2 regions of the Nitrospirillum guanabarense genome follow, and region 2 is predicted to be linked to the other one. Evidence: riboswitches for the same ligand, from Rfam matches in the RefSeq annotation. Region 2 holds a riboswitch; the other holds the start of a gene.
What was found. Region 2 has a riboswitch for glycine ahead of UAA55_RS00580 (D-amino acid dehydrogenase). Riboswitches for the same ligand answer to the same signal wherever they lie in the genome.
Positions count from the first base shown of each region.

Region 1 (3,403 bases), on a different contig from region 2:
CGGGCACCTCGACGAACACGACGTCGCCCAGTTGCCCCTGGGCGAAGGTGGTGATGCCGACAGTGGCGACGTCGCCGTCCAGGCTGATCCACTCATGGTCTTCGGTGAAACGGATGGTCATGGTTCTGCTCCTCGGGGGAAAGGCGTTCAATGGCAAGGCGGGCCCGGCACCGGCCGGGCCACGCGATAGGGATCAGCCGCGGTAGTAGCGCTGCGGCACGAAGGGCATGGCGGCCACCTTGGCCGGCAGGGCCTTGCCACGCACCATCAGCGATAGCGGCGTGCCCACGGCGGCGCTGGCGGCGGTGACGTAGCCCATGGCGACCGGGGCGTTGGCGCTGGGACCGAAGCCGCCGGAGGTGACCTCGCCCACCGTCTGGCCGGCGGCGTCCTGCACTTCGGTATGCTCGCGCGCCGGCGCCCGGCCCTCGGGCTGGATGCCGACGCGGTAGCGCGCGGCGCCCTCGGCCAGCTGGCGGCGGACGATGGCGTCGCCGGGGTAGCCCCCTCCTCCCGCCGGCGCTTGGAGATGGCCCAGGTCAGGCCGGCCTCCACGGGCGTGGTGGTGGTGTCGATGTCATGGCCATAGAGACACAGGCCGGCCTCTAGGCGCAGGCTGTCGCGGGCGCCGAGGCCGATGGCCGCCACCTCGGGCTCCGCCAGCAGCAGGCGGGCCACATCCTCGGTGCGGTCGGCATCGATGCCGATCTCGTACCCGTCCTCACCGGTGTAGCCGGAGCGGGCGATGGTGACGGGGATGCCCTTCAGGCTGGCGGTCACCATGGACATGAAGGGCATGGTGGCGACGTCGGGGATGAAGCGCGCCAGCACGGCGGCGGCGGTGGGGCCCTGCAGGGCCAGCAGGCCCCGGTCGTCGCCCAGGTATTCCACCTCGATGCCCGGCAACCCCGCCGTCAGGTGCGCGATGTCCGGCACCTTGCAGGCGGCGTTCACCACCAGGAACAGGTGATCGCCGCGGTTGGCGATCATCAGGTCGTCCAGGATGCCGCCCTGGTCGTTGGTGAAGAAGCTGTAGCGGATGCGCCCTTCCTTCAGGGCCTTCAGTTCGCCGGGCACCAGCCTTTCCAGGGCATCGACGACACCGTCGCCGCGCAGGATGACCTGGCCCATGTGCGACACGTCGAACAGGCCGGCCTGCTCCCGGGTGTGCAGGTGCTCCTTCAGCACGCCCAGGGGGTATTGCACCGGCATGTCATAGCCGGCGAAGGGCACCATCTTGGCGCCCAGCTCGCGGTGCAGGGCGTTCAGGGGAGTAACGAGCAGGGGCGAATTGGTTTCACTGGCCATAAGCGCTGGGACTCCCGGCGGACGAGTTCCTCCCGCACGGACGGATTCCGTGCGGGCTCGCCCCCCTCTGTCCCGGACCCTGAGAGATTCACGGGCGGCAACCTGTCACCAGGCGTGGCCCGCTTACTCCGTCGGTGGGCTTGTGGCCTCGAACGCCGGAAAGCCACCCCGGTGCCGGGATGGTTCAGGCGTTGCTATGAGGCCGGGCCGCTTTCCAGATGCGCTTCTTCCTCGCGGTCCTTTTGCCTGAGAGTTTCCGGGGGCGGTTGCTCCTTCGGCGCCGGCCCAAGCGGGTAGCCCACTGGGGCCGGTCTCTCCCGCGAGGTGTCATCAGCTTCGCGAGCGCACCCTAATCCAAAGGGCCCCAAAAAGTAAAGGCGGGCCGCTGCCCCGCGACCCGCCTTCCTGGTGGTTCCCCGGCCCTGGCGCCCCTGCCCGGCCGGCCGAACCCTTGACACCGTGCCTTCTATCTCACTTCGCGGCCGGAACCGGCGGCGCCGGCGGCTTGGAATTGAAGCGGATGTTGGCCTCAAGCTGCTCCGGCGTCAGCTGGAAGCCCACCAGCACCTCGTAGTAACGGCCGTCGACTTCCGGGCTCAGCGGGATGAACTGGGTCAGCCGCTCCACCGAACCACCGCTGCCGGTGCTGACGTCCAGCGTGATGTTGTAGGTCTGCTTGGTCAGGATCTTGCGGTCGGCGTCGGTGACGGCGACGAAATAGGTCAGCGGCAGCGGGCCGCCGGTATAGGCCGAACCGGTGCTGGCGCCCACCCGCAGGTTCTCGGTCATGGTCACGCCCTTCTCGCTGTACTCGCAGCGGCCCTCGATATTGGGCATCACCGCGGTGTAGCTGAGCTGCCCATTGGCGCCGGGAACGCCCACCGATGAGGCGTCGCGCACAATGGCCACGGTCGGGCAGCCGGGACGGTAGCCGACGTTCTTGTTGGCGCATGCCGCCAGCGACAGCATGAGAGGCATCCCCAAAAGCAGGGCCAGGCGGCCGCGGGTGCCTTTCCTGGTGGGCGAACCTATATTAGTGTCCGTGTGGATGTTCATTGAAGCGGGGCTCGTCTGGAGTTGGACGCCGGCCGGCGTCGGGGCCACGCGACAATAGAGAAGCAGCCATACCGGCACAAGACATCGCCTGCGCCGTCCCTATATTGAGGGGCGACAAGATTTAACGTAACGGCGCTGGCGATCGACGGACGCGCCGTTTTATGATCCGCCGCCATGATCGGCCCCGTATCCGGGGCTTACCGGAACCGAGTAGACCCAATCACCATGACCAAGCCGACGCTCAACATCCTCCTGGCCTCCCCGCGTGGTTTCTGCGCCGGTGTGGACCGCGCCATCCAGATCGTGGAGGTGGCGTTGCAGCGGTATGGCGCGCCGGTCTATGTCCGGCACGAGATCGTGCACAACCGCTTCGTGGTGCAGGGCCTGGAGGCCAAGGGCGCCATCTTCGTGGAAGAGTTGGACGAGGTGCCGGACGGCCGCCCCGTGGTGTTCTCCGCCCACGGCGTGCCCAAGTCGGTCCCGGCCGAGGCCGAGAACCGGCAGATGCTGTACCTCGACGCCACCTGCCCGTTGGTATCCAAGGTCCATCGTGAGGCGGAGCGTCATTTCGCCGATGGCCGCCAGATCATCCTGATCGGCCACGCCGGCCACCCGGAAGTGGTGGGCACCATGGGCCAGCTGCCGACCGGCGCCGTGCTGCTGGTGGAATCGGAAGAGGATGTGCGCACCGTCCAGGTGGACGACCCGCTGAACCTCGCCTTCGTCACCCAGACCACCCTGTCGGTGGATGACACCGTGCAGATCGTGGCCGCGCTCAAGGCCCGCTTCCCCGCCATCGCCGGCCCGCGCAAGGAAGACATCTGCTACGCCACCACCAACCGCCAGACGGCGGTGAAGGCCATCGCCGAGAAGGCGGACGCCATCCTGGTGCTGGGCGCGCCCAACAGCTCCAACTCCATGCGTCTGGTCGAAGTGGCGGCCAAGCACGGCTGCACCAATTCCATGCTGGTGCAGCGCGCCACCCAGATCGATTGGTCCCTGATGGACAATGTGAAGACCCTGGGCATCACGGCCGGTG
Region 1 covers NZ_JAYEER010000004.1:1,896,054-1,899,456, forward strand. The annotation lists gene gcvH (glycine cleavage system protein GcvH) at 1-121, opposite strand, end outside; partial or broken gene gcvT (glycine cleavage system aminomethyltransferase GcvT) at 194-1,308, opposite strand; glycine riboswitch at 1,533-1,638, opposite strand; gene UAA55_RS26805 (hypothetical protein) at 1,780-2,277, opposite strand; gene ispH (4-hydroxy-3-methylbut-2-enyl diphosphate reductase) at 2,590-3,403, shown strand, end outside.
Region 1: another riboswitch for glycine. It lies ahead of gcvT (glycine cleavage system aminomethyltransferase GcvT); the one in region 2 lies ahead of UAA55_RS00580 (D-amino acid dehydrogenase).

Region 2 (3,403 bases):
TACCGATATTTCAACGATAAATACGAGGTGTTGGAGGAACTGGCGGAGCGTCTGCTGAAGAAGCAGAATGACGCCTTTGCCGTCTGGCTTTTCCGTGGTGGGGCTTGGGGGGAGCCCGCGCATCGCGTGGCTGCCCTTGAAGCCTGGTTCAGGACCGCTGCCGATATTGTCGCCAAAGAGCCCGGAGGAATCTGGACCATCCGCGCCCTGCGCGCATTGCCAAATCTGGCGCATATCCGTTTGAAATCTCAAAGGCAATTCACGGATCAAATGTGCGAGCTCGCGCGCCGGTTATGGCCACAGGTTCCTCCCGACCTTCTCTGGTATCGCCTGCGCATTGGCGCCGAATTCGGCTATGTCATCGACGAATTGGCATTGGAGGAGGATCGCCTGCCTTCGGACGTTCTTTTCCGGGAAGCTGCGTATCTGATCAGCGGTCTGATGGATGGGTTGGTCCGCACCGAAGAGACAAAAATATAGTATTTACTATTTTTCTGTCCAGAGTAACATTCCCGGAGACGCCAGTCCTGTGCTGGCGCTTAACGGGGAATGCTCATGGATGGTTTTCATGCGGCGGCCAATACGGCCGGCAATCAATACCAACGATACAAGGCGATATTGGCGCGGGAACGGCTGCCCGTGGCCTTCGTCGACCTTGAGGTGATGCAGCGCAATGTTGACGCGCTGGCCAAGCGGGCGGCGGGCTTACCCATCCGGTTGGTGACAAAGTCGGTGAGATGCCTTTCCATCCTGCGCCGATATTATGGCAAGGGCCCGTTTCTCTCCGGCCTCATGTGCTATTCACCCGCTGAAGCGGCCTGGTTGGCGGAGGAGGGTTTCGACGATCTCCTGGTCGCCTATCCGTCCGCGGAAGCCGCCGACCTAGCGGGGGTCATCCGGCAATTGCGGCTCGGTCGGAACATCGTCTTGATGGTCGACAGTCCGGTGCAGGTGGACCACTTGGACCGTATGGCCCGGGAAAGCGCCGCTGTCTTCCGGGTTGCCATCGATTTGGACATGTCATCGGACTTGCCGGGGCTTCATTTCGGCGTCCGTCGTTCTCCCTTGAGGACGCCGTCGGATGTCCTGGCCCTGGCCCGCCGCATTGATGGATGTACCGGGGTGCGCCTCATGGGGTTGATGGGCTACGAAGGTCAAATCGCCGGACTTATGGACGACGTTCCGGGACAGGGCTTGCGAAATCTGATCCTGCGCAGGCTGAAAGCCCGGTCGGGCCCCCAGGTGAACGCCCGCCGGGACGACAGCGTGCACATGTTGAAGAAGGCCGGGATCCACCTGCGATTTGTCAATGGCGGGGGCTCGGGCAGCTTTGAAAGCACGCGGACCGATCCCAGCGTGACGGAATTGGCGGCCGGATCGGCGCTCTACGCACCCGCCCTCTTTGATCACTATCGTGATTTCAAGCTTGAGCCTGCCGCAGGCTTTGCCGTCCGCATCGCCCGTCAGCCCAAAAGGGATGTCTTCACCTGTAGCGGGGGCGGTTACCCGGCCTCCGGCCCCAGTGGCTTGAACCGGGCCCCGATCCCTTGGTTGCCGGAGGGAAGCCGGCTGATCCCCGACGAGGGGGCCGGTGAGGTTCAGACACCTGTGGTTTATGATGGACCTGAAGAACTCCGGATCGGCGACCCGGTATTATTCAGGCACGCCAAAGCGGGCGAACTGTGCGAGCGCTTCAATGAACTGCTGCTGATCGAGAACGGGCAGGTGGTGGAGCGGGCCAAAACGTATCGTGGACAGGGCCACTGCTTCCTGTAGAGTAATTTTCATTGTGCCTCGCGCGGGAGAGCATGGCCAAGGGCCATCGCCGAAGGAGCAACCGCCCCGGAATCTCTCAGGCACCCGGACCGCGCCAGGCCCAACATCCGAAGAGTGGCCATCCTTTTGGAACCGGCCCGCCGCAGGAGAAAGCGGACCCCCATCCCGGGGAAAGCCCGTGAAGCTCTCAGGCCCAAACACGGATGGGGCGTATTCCGCCGGATGCCCGGCGGATGGAGCCGTACCATGTCCCAGACAGCTGAAACATCATCATCGCGCACCGCCGTGATCGGGGCCGGCATCACCGGCATCACCACGGCGTATCAGTTGCAGGAAATCGGGGAGAACGTCGTCGTATTCGACCGGCATCCTTATGCCGCCATGGAAACCTCCTACGCGAACGGGGGGCAATTGTCCGCCTCGAACGCCGAGGTCTGGAACCAGGCGGGCACGGTCGTGAAAGGCCTTAAGTGGATGCTGCGCCGGGATGCGCCTTTGCTGGTCAATCCCGGACCGTCCTGGCACAAATATAGCTGGTTCGCGGAGTTCCTGGCGGCCCTGCCGTCCTACCGTGACAACACCATCGCCACCACCCGCTTGGCCATCGCGGCGCGCCGGCACCTGCTTGATATGGCTGATCGGGAAGGCATCGATTTCGCCTTGGAGCAGCGTGGTATTCTGCACATTTACCGGGATGTGCCGGCGTTGACGCACGCAACCCGTGTCAACGCCCTCTTACGCGAGGGTGGCCTCGACCGGCGGCCCGTCGACGCCGACGAAATCCAGGCGTTGGAACCCGCTCTACAGCAGCGTTTCCTAGGCGGATTCTACACGCCTAGCGACTTTACCGGGGACATCCACCTTTATACCACCGGCTTGGCCCAGGCTGTTGCCCGGCGCGGTGGACAGTTGTGTTTTGAAACCGTCATTACCGGCCTGAAGCCGCGGCGCGATGGTGTCGAACTCCGGTGGCGAGGGGCGGTCGGCGAAGAGGAGGGGCGCTTCGACCGGGTTGTCGTGTGCGGAGGCGTGGGATCGCGATGGCTGGCATCGCAGTTGGGAGACCGTGTCAACGTCTATCCGGTGAAGGGTTATTCCATCACCGTCAACCTGCCGGATGCCGAGAGCCAACAGGCGGCCCCTTGGGTCAGCTTGCTGGACGATGCCACGAAAATTGTGACAAGCCGGTTGGGCGTCGGACGGTTCCGTATCGCCGGCACCGCGGAATACAATGGGGAGAACCGCGATATCCGGGCCGATCGCATCGCTCCGCTGATACGCTGGTGCCGTACTTTGTTCCCTGGGGTCAGCGTGGAAAGCGTGGTTCCATGGGCCGGGCTGCGGCCCATGATGCCGGACATGATGCCGCGCGTTCAACCCGGCGGACGCGCGGGCGTCTACTACAACACAGGCCACGGGCATCTCGGTTGGACCTTGTCGGCCATGACGGCGTGGATGACGGCTCAGCTTGTGGCGGCGCATCGTGAGGGGAGGTGAGGGCTCCAGTGTGAAACAGCATCCAACTGGAACTCCAGACAGTGCCACACGAAACCATTGGACTATTAATCGGCGTGCGGCTTGGACGCCGATCGGCGCGGTATCCGTTTGATTCTATTGAAGTCGGCGG
Region 2 covers NZ_JAYEER010000001.1:143,248-146,650, reverse strand. The annotation lists gene UAA55_RS00590 (TetR/AcrR family transcriptional regulator) at 1-480, shown strand, start outside; gene UAA55_RS00585 (amino acid deaminase/aldolase) at 556-1,776, shown strand; glycine riboswitch at 1,790-1,878, shown strand; glycine riboswitch at 1,881-1,982, shown strand; gene UAA55_RS00580 (D-amino acid dehydrogenase) at 2,023-3,273, shown strand; gene UAA55_RS00575 (hypothetical protein) at 3,339-3,403, opposite strand, start outside.